2 regions of the Streptomyces sp. NPDC102437 genome follow, and region 2 is predicted to be linked to the other one. Evidence: riboswitches for the same ligand, from Rfam matches in the RefSeq annotation. Region 2 holds a riboswitch; the other holds the start of a gene.
The links. A riboswitch is a leader RNA that binds a small molecule or an ion and turns the genes downstream of it on or off. The one in region 2 is predicted to bind S-adenosylmethionine.
Positions count from the first base shown of each region.

Region 1 (6,961 bases), on a different contig from region 2:
TCCGTCGGCGACTTCGCGGTCGGTGGAGACCACCACGACCGGCCTGCCCGGAGGTTCGGCGCGCGCCAGCTGGCGGATGAGCTCGTCGGCGGTCACCCCGGGCTTGCTGAAGAGCACCCTGACCCCGCGCGGCGGCGCAAGCAGCACCGGGGCCGCCAGCTCGGCCCCGTCGAAGACACAGGTCATCTCCGCGCCGGTCTGCGCGGCGAGCACCGAGAGCCCGCCCAGCAGCCGCAACCGCTGCTTCTCCAGCGGCAGTTGCGGATAGCCGGTCTTGGTGACGTTGTAGCCGTCGACGATCAGATGCGCCTGCGGCAGCGCGAGCAGCTGGTCGAGCAGGGCCGGGTCGGTCTCCGAAAGCGCCCTGGCGGCAATGTCCTTGGGCGACAGCCGGCCCGGCTCGACCGCGTCCACGCTGTCCGCGGGACGCATCGAGGAGGGCGGCAGGGCCAGTTCACGGCGGAGTCCGCTCGCCGCGTCGAGCACCGTGTCGAGCAGCAGCCGCAGCCGCATGTCCTCGACCGAGCGGCCCTCTCTGGCGGCCCGGCGCCCCGCCTCCACGGACGCCTCGGCCTCACCGAGCCGCGCCTTGAGCCGCCGGCTCTCGCTCTCGGCCACGGAGACCTGGGCGGCCGCCTCGGACCTTACGGCGTCGGTCTCGGCCCGGCTGCGGCGCAGCGCGGCCTCGCCGCGCTTGACCTCGTTGACGGCGCTGCGCAGCTTGCGCTGGAGGGATTCGGCCTCCTTGCGGGCCGCGTCCAGCTCGACGCGCAGCCGCTCCGTCTCGCTCTTCGTCTGGGAGCGGGCCTGGGCCAGCTCCTCGCGCAGCCGCTCCAGCTCGCGGCGGCTCTCCTCGTCCACGCGCTCGGCGTCCGCGCGCTGGGCCTCCTCACCGGCGGCGGCGACCAGCTTGACCCAGCCCGCCGGGCGCAGCACATAGGCCGCCGCGGCCACGTCGACCGGGTCAGCGGCGGCCGGCGGCGCCCCGGCCTCCAGGGCAGCGGTCAGCTCCGGCTGCCCCTCCTTGAGCCGGTCACCGATCCGCTGCCGGAACAGCGCGTCGCCCTCCAGGGCGGCCGCCATCGCGTTCCCGGCGAACTTGACCCGCCGGGTCGGGGTGAAGCGGGCGTACTGCCGCAGCTGGGCCGGGAGTTCGCTGACCGTCAGGCCGCCGAACGCGTCCGAGACCAGCGCGACGACCCGCCGCCGAACGCCTTCGGGCAGCGGGCGGTCGAGCGCCTCGACGGCACCGTCGGCCGCCTCGGCCGACTCGGCGCCGCTAGCGGGCTGCTCCACCATCCGTCACCCCAAATGTCTGTGGGCGCGGCTCCGTCAGGAGTCGGCACCCGGCCTGTCCACCAGTTCGATCTGGTCCACCGCGTTGCACCAACGGCAGCGCACCGACTCGATGGTCTCACTGACCACCTCGCGTTCCTCCACGCTGGACTCACCGGCCAGGTCGAGATGGACATATTCGACGACCTTCGAGGAGCGCGTCACGTCGAAGCGCGTGAGATTTCCGCAGAGCGTGCAGCGCCAGCGGGTCCCGTCGGTCGGCTGGGGAACCGTCGTCATCGTTGCGTCCTCTTTCGTCGAGTCTCTTGCTGCCTTGCTTCAAGGATCTCGCGGTGCGCCGTCGAACTGCGGATGTCCTGCCGTAACCCTACGGCCTCGTCGTGTCCCCCCGACACGGCGAGGCGGTCTGTCCCGTTCCCTCCGCTTGCGTCATGCTCTGTTCATGATCGATCGGCGAGCTGTTACCGGCAGGCTGACCGGTGGGCTGCTACGGACGGTCGCCTCGGGCGGGCCAGTGGTGACCCATGCCCTGATCGCGGCCTGCGTCCTGGTCTTCTTGATCAGCCCACTGTCCGGCTTCAACCCGGTCCCCGGCACCGCCGACGCCCTGCTCGCCGCCCAGGCCGGGTACTTCGAACGCTGGGGCGTGATCCCCGGCGAGCTGTGGGACGGCTCCGCACACGCCCTGCTCACCCCGCTCACCGCCCTCTTCGTGCACGGCAGCTGGCTGCATCTGCTCGGCAACGTGCTCTTCCTGTACGTGTTCGGCGCGATGACCGAGGAGCGCATGGGGCGGCTCGGGTTCACCTTCTTCTACGTGATCTCCGGCTACCTCGCCCTGGTCGCCTACGCGGCCGCGCACGCCACGTCCGACCAGACGCTGGTGGGCGCCTCGGGGGCGATCTCGGCGGTGCTCGGGGCGTTCCTGTACCTGTTCCCCAGGGCCCGGGTCACCAGCCTGTTCCCGTTCCTCTTCTTCCTGCCGCTGCGCTTCCCCGCCTGGATCGTGCTGGTCTTCTGGTTCGCCCTCCAGTGGCTGGCCGTCCAGGGCGCCGGCAGCGGGGGGCCGGGCGTGGCCTATCTGGCCCATGTGGTGGGCTTCGCCCTCGGCTTCCTCTACGCCTGGGGGCGTTACCGGGGTACGGATAGAGTGAAGGGACCAGCCACGGCCACCGAGGGAGAAAGCCAGCCGTGATCACCGCGATCGTGCTCATCAAAACCAGCGTGGACCGGATTCCCGAGATCGCCGAGGCCATCGCCGCGCTGGACAGTGTCAGCGAGGTCTTCTCGGTCACCGGTACGTACGACCTGATCGCCATGGTCCGGGTGCCCAAGCACGACGATCTCGCCGATGTCATCCCCGGCCGGATCAGCAAGATCCCCGGCGTCGAGGCCACCGACACCCATGTGGCGTTCCGTACCTACTCGCAGCACGACCTGGAGGCCGCCTTCGCCATCGGCCTCGACGCGTAGGCACGCACCTCACCACCCCGCAGCACTTCGGCGGGGGACGGGCCCACAGGCTGCCCGTCCCCCGCCGAAGTGCTGTGTGCCTCAGAGCTGCGCCGCACCCCGGTCCGGGACGCAGCGGCCGTCCTCGGTGCGGTACTTCCACTGGGCGCCCTTGCGCACCAGCTCCTTGACCGCGCGGACGAACCGCTCGATGTGCTCGTCCGGCGTACCGGCGCCGAAGCTCACCCGGATCGCGTTCAACGAGCGCTCGCCCGGTTCGGCCTCCGGCGCACCGCACTCGCCGACCTCCTGCGGGTCGCTGCCCAGCAGGGTGCGGACCAGCGGGTGGGCGCAGAACAGTCCGTCGCGGACACCGATGCCGTACTCGGCGGAGAGCGCGGCGGCGAAGTGCGAGCTGTTCCAGCCCTCCACCACGAAGGAGATGACGCCCACCCGGGGGGCGTCGTCGCCGAACAGCGAGAGCACCTTGACCTCGGGGACCTCGGCGAGGCCGGTGCGGACCGCGTCGACGAGGTACTGCTCCCGGGCGACCAGGTTGTCGAAGCCCGCCTCGGTGAGCGCCTTGCAGGCGGAGGCGATGGAGTACACGCCGATGACGTTGGGGGAACCGGCCTCGTGGCGGGCGGCGGTGGAGTGCCACTCGACGTCCACCCCGCCGTCGGTGCGACGGGCGACCTTGCGCGAGGCGCCGCCGCCTGCGAGGTAGGGCTCGGCCTCCTGCAGCCAGTCGGCCCGGCCGGCGAGGACGCCCGAGCCGAAGGGGGCGTACAGCTTGTGCCCGGAGAAGGCGACCCAGTCCACGTCCAGCTCGGCGATGTCGACGGGGTGGTGCGGGGCGAGCTGGGCGGCGTCCAGGACGATCCGGGCGCCGTGCGCGTGGGCGGCGGCGGCCAGCTCCTTCACCGGCCACAGCTCGCCGGTGACGTTGGAGGCGCCGGTGACGCAGACCAGCGCGGGGCCGTAGGGCTCCCGGTCGGCGAGCGCCCGCTCCAGCGTCTCGACCGCCTGGGCCGGGGTGCGCGGGGCGTTCAGGTACGTCACCCGGGCGTCACGCCACGGCAGCAGCGAGGCGTGGTGCTCGGTCTCGTAGACGAAGACCTGGCAGTCGGCCGGGACGACCGCGGCCAGCAGGTTCAGCGAGTCGGTGGTCGAACGGGTGAAGATCACCTGGTCACCGGCGCGGCAGCCGAGGAACTCCGCGACGGTCGCGCGGCTGTTCTCGAAGAGGTCGGTGGAGAGCTGCGAGAGGTAGCCGGCCCCGCGGTGGACGCTGCCGTAGTACGGGGCGTACGCGGCGACGTCGTCCCAGACCCGCTGGAGCGCGGGGGCGCTGGCGGCGTAGTCGAGCGCGGCGTAGGTGACCTCGCCACCCGTGACCAGCGGAACCGTCACATCCTTGCCCAGAACCGGCAGAGGGGCACAAAGCGACTGGTCGGCGACAGCGGTGAAGACAGACATGGCGAACTCCCGTAAGAGGCAGGCGAATCGCATGCGCCGGCGGATACGCGGCAGCGCAGCGGAAAAGATGAAGAGGGGTGTGCGGAGGAGGGCCGACGGCCCTATCGCATTCGCGTGCTCACAAGAGGCTCCCTAGGGACCAGGACCCCGGGGGTTGGCATTCACAGATGCCGAGGGGCCCGCGCTTGCCGCAGACCTCGCTGCCTACGGCCTGGTCTTCACCCGGGGCACCCCGCCACGGACGGAGGGTTGCCGGACAGCGGGCCGGGGCCGTAGTCGCTGTCACTCATGACCTGACCTGCATCTTGCCATACGTGCGAAGACGCGCAAGGCGCAGTCCAGGATCCGGACTGCGCCTCGCGCCCCATCTGCGCCCGTTTCAGGCGTTGCTGGCCGCCACCCAGCGCTCCAGCGCACGCGCCGCCGCCCCGGAGTCGATGGACTCGGCGGCCTTCGCGATCCCGGCCGCGAGCTGCTCGTTCAGCGTGCCGTCCGTCGGGTCGAGAGCCGTCAGCGCCGCCGCCGAGTTGAGCAGCACGGCATCCCGCGCCGGCCCCTGCTCGCCGGACAGCACCCGCCGGGCGACGTCGGCGTTGTACGAGGCGTCCGCACCACGCAGGGCCTCGACGGGCACCAGTTCCAGACCGACGTCGCGCGGGTCGAAGACCTCCTCGCGCACCGCTCCGTCCCGGACCACCCAGACCCGGGAGGTCGCGGTCGTGGTCAGCTCGTCCAGGCCGTCGTCACCGCGGAAGACCAGCGCCGAATTGCCGCGCTCGGCAAGGACACCGGCGACGATGGGCGCCATCTTCAGATCGGCGACACCGACGGCCTGGGAACGCACCCGGGCCGGGTTGGTGAGCGGCCCGAGGATGTTGAACGTGGTCGGCGTGCCGAGCTCCTTGCGGGCCTTTGCGACGTACCGCAGGGCGGGGTGGAACTTCACCGCGAAGCAGAAGGTGATGCCGGCCTCCTCGGCGACCTCGACGACCCGCTGCGCGGAGAGGTCCAGGTTGACGCCGAGCTTCTCCAGCACGTCGGAGGAACCGCTCGCCGACGAGGAGGCGCGGTTGCCGTGCTTGACGACCTTGGCGCCGGTGCCGGCGATGACGACCGCCGACATGGTGGAGATGTTGACCGTCTTGGCGAGGTCGCCACCGGTGCCGACGATGTCGACCGTGCGGCCGGGTACCCGGATGGTGTTGGCGTGCGCGTACATCGTCCGGACCAGGCCGGAGACCTCGTCGATGGTCTCGCCCTTGGCGCGCAGGGCCACCGCGAATCCGGCGATCTGCACATCGCTCGCCTCGCCGCACATGATGCGGTCCATCGCCCACGCGGTGTCGTCGGCGGTGAGGTTCTCGCCGCGCAGCAGGGGATTCAGCACGCCGGGCCAGGTACGGTCCGCCACGCTGTCGCCGCCGATCGGGGTCACAACGTTCATGGTCCGCTCCTGGGGTCCACAGCCGGTAAAAGGGATCACCTCCACCCTATCGAGCGCCAGGGGCAGCAAAGAGCCCCGTCCATCGAATGGACGGGGCTCTCGCTGTGGCGATCAGTTCAGGCGATCAGTGGTGACCGTGGCCGCTGGTGATCTCCTTGTACTCCTCGGCGGTGGGCTTGGCGATCTGGTTGTTCTCGCCGTAGTAGCCCTTGCTGAGCCGGGCCCGCAGCTTCTGCAGCGCCGACACCTTGCGCTCGACACCGTTCTCGTCGACCGTCGGGCCGATCTCGACCGGCTTGTACTGCTCGTGCGCGGTGAGGGTGTGCAGCTTCTCGGGGCCGAGCGGCTCGTGGATCTCGACGAACTCGCCGTGCGGCAGGCGCTTGATGATGCCGGACTCACGTCCGTGCAGCACCTTCTCCTTGTCGCGGCGCTGGAGGCCGAGGCAGATCCGCCGGGTGGCGATGAACGCGATGACCGGGCCGACGAAGATGAAGATCCGGACGAACCAGGAGATGGCGTTCAGCGACAGGTGGAAGTGCGTGGCCCACAGGTCGTTGCCACCGCCGATGAAGACGATGACGTACTCGGTGATCCAGGCGACACCGAAGGCCGTCCGGGTCGGGGCGTTGCGCGGGCGGTCCAGGATGTGGTGCTCGCGCTTGTCCCCGGTGACCCAGGACTCGACGAACGGGTAGACCGCGATGATCGCGAGCACCAGTCCGAAGGCCATCAGCGGGATGAACACACCCAGAACGAGCGTGTGACCCCAGAGGTTGATCTCCCAGCCGGGCATCACTCGGATCAGACCCTCGGCGAAGCCCATGTACCAGTCGGGCTGGGCGCCGGTGGACACCTGGTCCGGGCGGTACGGGCCGATGGCCCAGATCGGGTTGATCGAGGCGATCGCCGCGATGATGGCGATGATGCCGAAGACCAGGAAGAAGAAGCCACCGGCCTTCGCCATGTACACCGGCAGCAGCGGCATGCCGACGACGTTCTTGTTGGTGCGGCCGGGACCCGCGAACTGCGTGTGCTTGTGGTAGAAGACCAGGATCAGGTGCGCCACCAGCAGGCCGAGCATGATGCCCGGCAGCAGCAGGATGTGGATCGAGTAGAACCGGGCGACGAAGTCGTGACCGGGGAACTCTCCGCCGAACAGGAACATCGAGATGTACGTGCCGACGATCGGCGTCGACAGGATCGCGCCCTGGGTGAAGCGGACACCCGTACCGGACAGCAGGTCGTCCGGGAGCGAGTAGCCGGTGAAGCCGGTGAACATGCCCAGCA
Region 1 covers NZ_JBIWKI010000002.1:54,250-61,210, reverse strand. Annotated here, with positions in the region: gene ACIRJP_RS03575 (NYN domain-containing protein) at 1-1,296, opposite strand, end outside; gene ACIRJP_RS03570 (hypothetical protein) at 1,333-1,575, opposite strand; gene ACIRJP_RS03565 (rhomboid family intramembrane serine protease) at 1,739-2,491, shown strand; gene ACIRJP_RS03560 (Lrp/AsnC family transcriptional regulator) at 2,488-2,769, shown strand; gene ACIRJP_RS03555 (aminotransferase class V-fold PLP-dependent enzyme) at 2,851-4,227, opposite strand; SAM riboswitch class IV at 4,404-4,521, opposite strand; gene trpD (anthranilate phosphoribosyltransferase) at 4,607-5,671, opposite strand; gene ACIRJP_RS03545 (cytochrome bc complex cytochrome b subunit) at 5,796-6,961, opposite strand, start outside.
Region 1: it holds a riboswitch for S-adenosylmethionine, as region 2 does, so the genes downstream of both, ACIRJP_RS03555 (aminotransferase class V-fold PLP-dependent enzyme) here and thrC (threonine synthase) in region 2, are expected to answer to the same signal.

Region 2 (6,961 bases):
GGTGGCTGCGCGGGCACGACGACCATCTGCTGGACGCGCCCTCGGAACGCTTCCCGGAAATGGTGTTCGCCCGGTAGGGCGGCGGCCCCGGGCGGTGGGCGGCGGCCCCGGATCATCGGCACCGAAAGCGTCGGCCCCCTGGACCAGCTGGTCCAGGGGGCCGACACCGTAAAGCTGTACAGGAACTACCGATCCGTCAGGATCAGAAGTCCATGTCACCGCCCGGCATGCCGCCCGGGGCGGCCGCGGCGGCCTTCTCCGGCTTGTCGGCGATGACGGCCTCGGTGGTGAGGAAGAGCGCGGCGATGGACGCGGCGTTCTGCAGGGCGGAGCGCGTGACCTTCGCCGGGTCGAGGATGCCCTCGGCGATCATGTCGACGTACTCGCCGGTCGCGGCGTTCAGACCGTGGCCGACGGCCAGGTTGCGCACCTTCTCGACGACGACGCCGCCCTCAAGACCGCCGTTGACGGCGATCTGCTTGAGCGGGGCCTCCAGCGCCAGCTTGACGGCGTTGGCGCCGGTCGCCTCGTCACCCGAGAGCTCCAGCTTCTCGAAGACGGCCGAGGCCTGGAGCAGAGCCACGCCACCACCGGCGACGATGCCCTCCTCGACGGCGGCCTTGGCGTTGCGCACCGCGTCCTCGATGCGGTGCTTGCGCTCCTTGAGCTCGACCTCGGTCGCGGCACCGGCCTTGATGACGGCCACGCCGCCGGCCAGCTTCGCGAGGCGCTCCTGAAGCTTCTCGCGGTCGTAGTCCGAGTCGGAGTTCTCGATCTCGGCGCGGATCTGGTTGACCCGGCCCTGGACCTGGTCGCTGTCACCGGCGCCGTCGACGATGGTCGTCTCGTCCTTGGTGATCACGACCTTGCGGGCGCGGCCGAGCAGGTCGAGACCGGCGTTCTCCAGCTTGAGGCCGACCTCCTCGGAGATGACGGTGCCACCGGTGAGGATGGCGATGTCGCCGAGCATGGCCTTGCGGCGGTCACCGAAGCCCGGGGCCTTGACGGCGACGGACTTGAAGGTGCCACGGATCTTGTTGACGACCAGGGTCGACAGGGCCTCGCCCTCGACGTCCTCGGCGATGATCAGCAGCGGCTTGCCGGACTGCATGACCTTCTCCAGCAGCGGAAGGAGGTCCTTCACGTTGCTGATCTTCGAGTTGACGATCAGGATGTACGGGTCGTCCAGGGACGACTCCATGCGCTCCATGTCGGTGGCGAAGTACGCCGAGATGTAGCCCTTGTCGAAGCGCATACCCTCGGTGAGCTCCAGCTCCAGACCGAAGGTCTGGGACTCCTCGACGGTGATGACGCCTTCCTTGCCGACCTTGTCCATGGCCTCGGCGATGAGCTCGCCGATCTGGGTGTCGGCGGCGGAGATGGAGGCCGTCGAAGCGATCTGCTCCTTGGTCTCCACGTCCTTGGCCTGCTCCAGGAGGGCGGCGGAGACGGCCTCGACGGCCTTCTCGATACCCCGCTTGAGGGCCATCGGGTTGGCACCCGCGGCGACGTTGCGCAGGCCCTCGCGGACGAGAGCCTGGGCGAGAACGGTGGCGGTGGTCGTACCGTCGCCGGCGACGTCGTCCGTCTTCTTGGCGACCTCCTTGACCAGCTCCGCACCGATCTTCTCGTACGGGTCCTCCAGCTCGATCTCCTTGGCGATGGAAACACCATCGTTGGTGATCGTGGGGGCGCCCCACTTCTTCTCAAGGACGACGTTGCGACCCTTGGGGCCAAGGGTGACCTTGACGGCGTCGGCGAGCTGGTTCATGCCGCGCTCGAGACCGCGCCGGGCCTCCTCGTCGAACGCGATGATCTTGGCCATGTGAAGTGGTCCTCCCGGACAGGGGTGGATTTCTCCGGACCGAGTGGCGCCCGCGACGGACGGCCTGCGTGAGCCGGTGGTTCCTTGCCCCACCGGCCCGCGGGCCTCACCGGCCCGGTCCAAGTTCTGTCACTCTCACCTGGAGAGTGCTAACGCCAATGATTAGCACTCGACCCCCTCGAGTGCAAGCGTCCCCCTCGGGATGTGGACAACCCGGGAGGGTCGCGGAGGGGTGTGGAGGGCTGTGGAAAACGTCCGGCGGCGCAGGCCGGGACGGCGTGCGCCGCCTTGTGTGCGCGGGGGGCGCACCGTCGCGCGCAGGGCGGCCGCGACGCACCGAGGGCCCGTACCCCCTGGGTACGGGCCCTCAGCGCGTGAGTGCAGTGCGTGAATGGTGTCGTTGGCCGACCGTTCGAACTCAGCCGACGGCGAGCTTGACCATGTCTGCCTGCGGCCCCTTCTGGCCCTGCGAGATCTCGAATTCAACTCGCTGACCCTCTTCGAGGGTGCGGTACCCGTCCATCTGGATCGCGCTGTAGTGGACGAAAACATCCGCACCACCGTCGACCGCGATGAAGCCGTACCCCTTCTCCGCGTTGAACCACTTGACGGTGCCCTGAGCCATGCCTAACTCCCCTATTACTGGCCCTTGCGCAGGACCGCACTTCGCGGACCCGGGTCAGAACTCACCCTCCGACAGGAGAGGGTGTGTGCGCCGGAACGCGTCGACCGCGGCTGAATGTATCTGCCCAACTGCCCTCTGCAACAGGTCAATCGGACGAGAATTCTCGGCCGCACCGAACGCCCGAATATGAGGAATTCATAAGATTCCTGGGCAAGTCGGGCCAGGCAAAGGCGACTTATGCCGCAAGCACATCGCACACTTTGGCTGCATCTTGTCGCGGCCGGGCGCATTCTCATATGCGGGCGGCACGGGCAACTCGGGGGACTTCCCACACTCTACCGCGCTCAACCATGCAGAATTGCCCCCTCACGATAGAAGCGGAGGGGGCAATTCGATAACGCGGTGGGGTCGGACGGGGCGTCAGCAGCCGCCGGCCACGGCCGGGATGATCGAGATACCGGCGCCGTCCGGCGTGGCCGTCTCCAGACCGCCTTCAAAGCGCACGTCGTCGTCGTTGACGTACACGTTCACGAAACGGCGCAGCTTGCCCTGGTCGTCCAGGACGCGGGCGGCGATGCCCGGGTGGTTCTGCTCCAGGGACTCGATGACCTGGGAGAGGGTCGAGCCCTCGGCCGGGACCTCGGCCTGGCCGCCCGTGTAGGTGCGGAGGATGGTGGGGATGCGGACCTTGACGCTCATGGTGGGTGCCCTTCCTGGAGTCTCGGGTGGTCAGCTGGTGGCGAGGCCGGCGGCGCGGAACGCGTCCAGGCTGGGACGGATCGTCGCGGTCGCCTGAGAGGTTTCGGCCACCGCGTCGAGGGTCTTGAGGCCGTCACCCGTGTTGAGTACGACGGTGGTCAGCGACGGGTCGATCAGACCGGCCTTGATGAGCTTCTTCGTCACGCCGACCGTCACGCCGCCCGCCGTCTCCGCGAAGATGCCCTCGGTGCGCGCCAGCAGCTTGATCGCGTCGACGACCTGCTCGTCGTTCACGTCCTCCACGGCGCCGCCGGTGCGGCGGGCGATGTCCAGGACGTACGGGCCGTCGGCCGGGTTGCCGATGGCGAGGGACTTGGCGATCGTGTTCGGCTTCTGCGGCCGGACGACGTCGTGGCCACCCTTGTACGCGAGCGAGACCGGCGAGCAGCCCTCGGCCTGGGCGCCGAAGAGCTTGTACGGCTTGTCCTCGACCAGGCCGAGCTTGATCAGCTCCTGGAGGCCCTTGTCGATCTTCGTGAACTGCGAGCCGGACGCGATCGGGATGACCAGCTGGTCCGGGAGCTGCCAGCCCAGCTGCTCGCAGATCTCGTACGCCAGGGTCTTGGAGCCCTCGCCGTAGTACGGACGCAGGTTGACGTTGACGAAACCCCAGCCCTCGCCGAGCGGGTCGCCGATGAGCTCGGAGCAGAAGCGGTTGACGTCGTCGTAGTTGCCCTCGATGCCGACCAGTTCACCGCCGTACACCGCGGCCATGACGACCTTGCCCTGCTCCAGGTCGTGCGGGATGAACACGCAGGAGCGGAAGCCGGCCCGGGCGGCGGCGGCGCCGACGGCACCGGCGAGGTTGCCGGTGGAGGAGCAGGACAGGGTGGTGAAGCCGAAGGCGCGGGCGGCCTCGATGGCCTGGGCGACGACGCGGTCCTTGAAGGAGTGCGTGGGGTTGCCGGAGTCGTCCTTGACGAAGAGCTTGCCCTGCTCGACGCCGAGCTCACGGGCGAGGTTGTCGGCCTGGACGAGCTTGGTCCAGCCGGGGTTCAGGTTCGGCTTCTCGGCGACATCGGCGGGGACCGGCAGCAGCGGAGCGTAGCGCCAGATGTTGGCCGGCCCGGCCTCGATGCGCTTCTTCAGCTCCTCGGGAGAGCCGCTCGGCAGGTCGTACGCGACTTCGAGCGGCCCGAAACAGGACGCGCAGGCGAAAATGGGGCCGAGTTCGAATCGCTCGCCGCACTCGCGGCAGGAAAGGCCTGAGGCGGGGCCGAGGTCGACGGATTCAGCGTTGACGGCTTCGGCGTCGACGGAAGAATCGGTGCTTACTGCAACGGTCTGCGCAGCCATGGTGGCGAGGCCCTTTCTCCTCATCTTCCTCGCGGCGCGTTTCGCCACGAGACGGAATTGGCACCTTCCTCACCGGACCTCACGGTCGGTGGGGGGGTTGCCGGGACTTCAACGGGCCGTTCCCTCAGTCCCTCTGGATGAGCGCTGTGGCACCGGATCTTCGATCCGGGCATTTATCGGCGGACGTACCCCGGCATGCGATGGTCGTCCGCGTTGTTCAAGACTGTAACCGAAGCACCGGACTCTTGAGATAGTCGTCCGAACCGCGAGATGGATCACATACAGGGAGTATCGACCGTGCTGGAAGAGGTCGAATGCTGGCTGGCCAGGCGTTCCTGGTCGGCCGCCGACCGCCCGCTGGACAGCCTGCTGGCCGCCAGGGCCAGGGCCGGGGAATCGAGCCGCGGGAGCGTCAGTGTCGTACTGCCGGCACTGAACGAGGAGGCGACGGTCGGCGAGATCGTCGCGACGATCCGGCGCGAGCTGATGGAGAAGGTCCGGCTGGTCGACGAGCTCGTGGTGATCGATTCCGGGTCCATCGACGCCACCGCGGAGGTGGCCCGGGAGGCCGGTGCCCGGGTCGTGCACCGCGACGCGATACTTCCCCGGATACCGGCCGTGCCCGGCAAGGGCGAGGTGCTGTGGCGGTCGCTCCTGGTGACCGGTGGCGACATCGTCTGCTTCATCGACGCCGACCTGAAGGACTTCTCGGCGGACTTCGTCTCCGGCATCGTCGGCCCGCTGCTGACCGACCCGGACGTGCAGTTCGTGAAGGCGATGTACGACCGCCCGTTCGGTGACACGGCGGGGCAGGGCGGCCGGGTGACCGAACTCGTGGCCCGCCCCCTGCTCAATCTGCACTGGCCGCAACTGGCCGGTTTCGTGCAGCCGCTGGGCGGTGAATACGCCGTACGCCGCTCGCTGCTCGAACGGCTGCCCTTCCCCGTCGGCTACGGCGTGGAACTGGGCCTCCTGGTCGACGCGCTGCACACGGTGGGGCTGGACGCGCTGGCCCAGGTCGATGTGGGGGTGCGCAAGCACCGGCACCAGGACGGGCAGGCGCTCGGCCGGATGGCGGCGGCGATCTACCGGACCGCGCAGCTGCGGCTCTCCCGCGGCCACCTGACCCGCCCGGCGCTCACCCAGTTCGAACGCGGCGAGAACGGCTTCGTGCCACGCACCCATGCCGTGGACACCGAGGAGCGGCCGCCGATGTGTGAGATCGAGGAGTACGTTTCGCGCCGCGCGGCCTGATGCGGTCCGGCCACGTGGTCCGGCCACGTGGCCTGATGTGGTCTGACTTCGCACGTTTGGGCGGTTCGTGATCGGGCTAGATTCCGCAACATGGTCTCCGAGCACGATGCCCAGCCCGCTGCCCGGTCCGGCGTCCGGTCCGATGCCCAGGTCCTCGTCGCGTCCAATCGCGGCCCGGTCTCGTACACCCTGGGCGTGGACGGATCGCTCGACGCGAAACGGGGCGGCGGCGGTCTCGTCTCCGGGCTGAGCGCCGTGGACGACAAGCTGTGGGTGTGCGCCGCGCTCGGTGACGGGGACCGGGAGGCGGTCCGGCGCGGGGTCACCGAGCAGGGCGTACGGATGCTCGACATCGACGCGCGGGTGCACGCCGACGCGTACAACGGGATCGCGAACTCGGTGCTCTGGTTCGTGCACCACATGCTGTACCAGACGCCGCTGGAGCCGGTCTTCGACGCGGAGTTCCGGCGGCAGTGGGCATCGTTCGAGACCTACAACCGGGCCTTCGCCGAAGCGCTCGCCGAGGAGGCGGGGCAGGGTGCGGCGGTGCTGGTGCAGGACTACCACCTGGCGCTGGTGCCGGGCATGCTCCGCGCGCTCCGCTCCGACCTGCGGATCGGCCACTTCTCGCACACCCCGTGGGCGCCCGTCGACTACTTCCGGCTGCTCCCCGACGACATCGCCGAGCAGTTGCTGCACGGCATCCTCGGCGCGGACCGGGCGGCGTTCCTGACCCGGCGCTGGGCGGACGCGTTCATCGGCTGCTGCACCCAGATCCTGGGCGGCACCGGGCATACCAGGATCGGGGTGCACGGGCTCGGCGCGGACGCGGACTTCCTGCGCCGCCGCGCCCACGAGGCGGATGTGGACGAGCGGATGGCGGCGCTGCGCGAGCAGACCGGCCCCGGCCGGAGGACGATCGTGCGGGTGGACCGCACGGAACTGTCCAAGAACATCGTGCGCGGCCTGCTCGCGTACCGCGCACTCCTGGACGAGCGGCCCGAGTGGCACGAACGCGTCGTCCATGTCGCTTTCGCCTACCCCTCGCGGCAGGACCTGGCGGTGTACCGGGACTACACGGCCGAAGTGCAGCGGCTCGCCGACGACATCAACGCCGTGCACGGCACGGAGGGCTGGACTCCGGTGGTCCTGCACGTCAAGGACGACTTCGCCCGCTCGCTCGCCGCGTACCGGCTGGCCGA
Region 2 covers NZ_JBIWKI010000048.1:14,426-21,386, reverse strand. Annotated here, with positions in the region: gene ACIRJP_RS35820 (hypothetical protein) at 1-77, shown strand, start outside; gene groL (chaperonin GroEL) at 203-1,825, opposite strand; gene ACIRJP_RS35810 (cold-shock protein) at 2,244-2,450, opposite strand; gene ACIRJP_RS35805 (MoaD/ThiS family protein) at 2,871-3,149, opposite strand; gene thrC (threonine synthase) at 3,180-4,505, opposite strand; SAM riboswitch class I at 4,523-4,649, opposite strand; gene ACIRJP_RS35795 (glucosyl-3-phosphoglycerate synthase) at 4,803-5,759, shown strand; gene ACIRJP_RS35790 (trehalose-6-phosphate synthase) at 5,850-6,961, shown strand, end outside.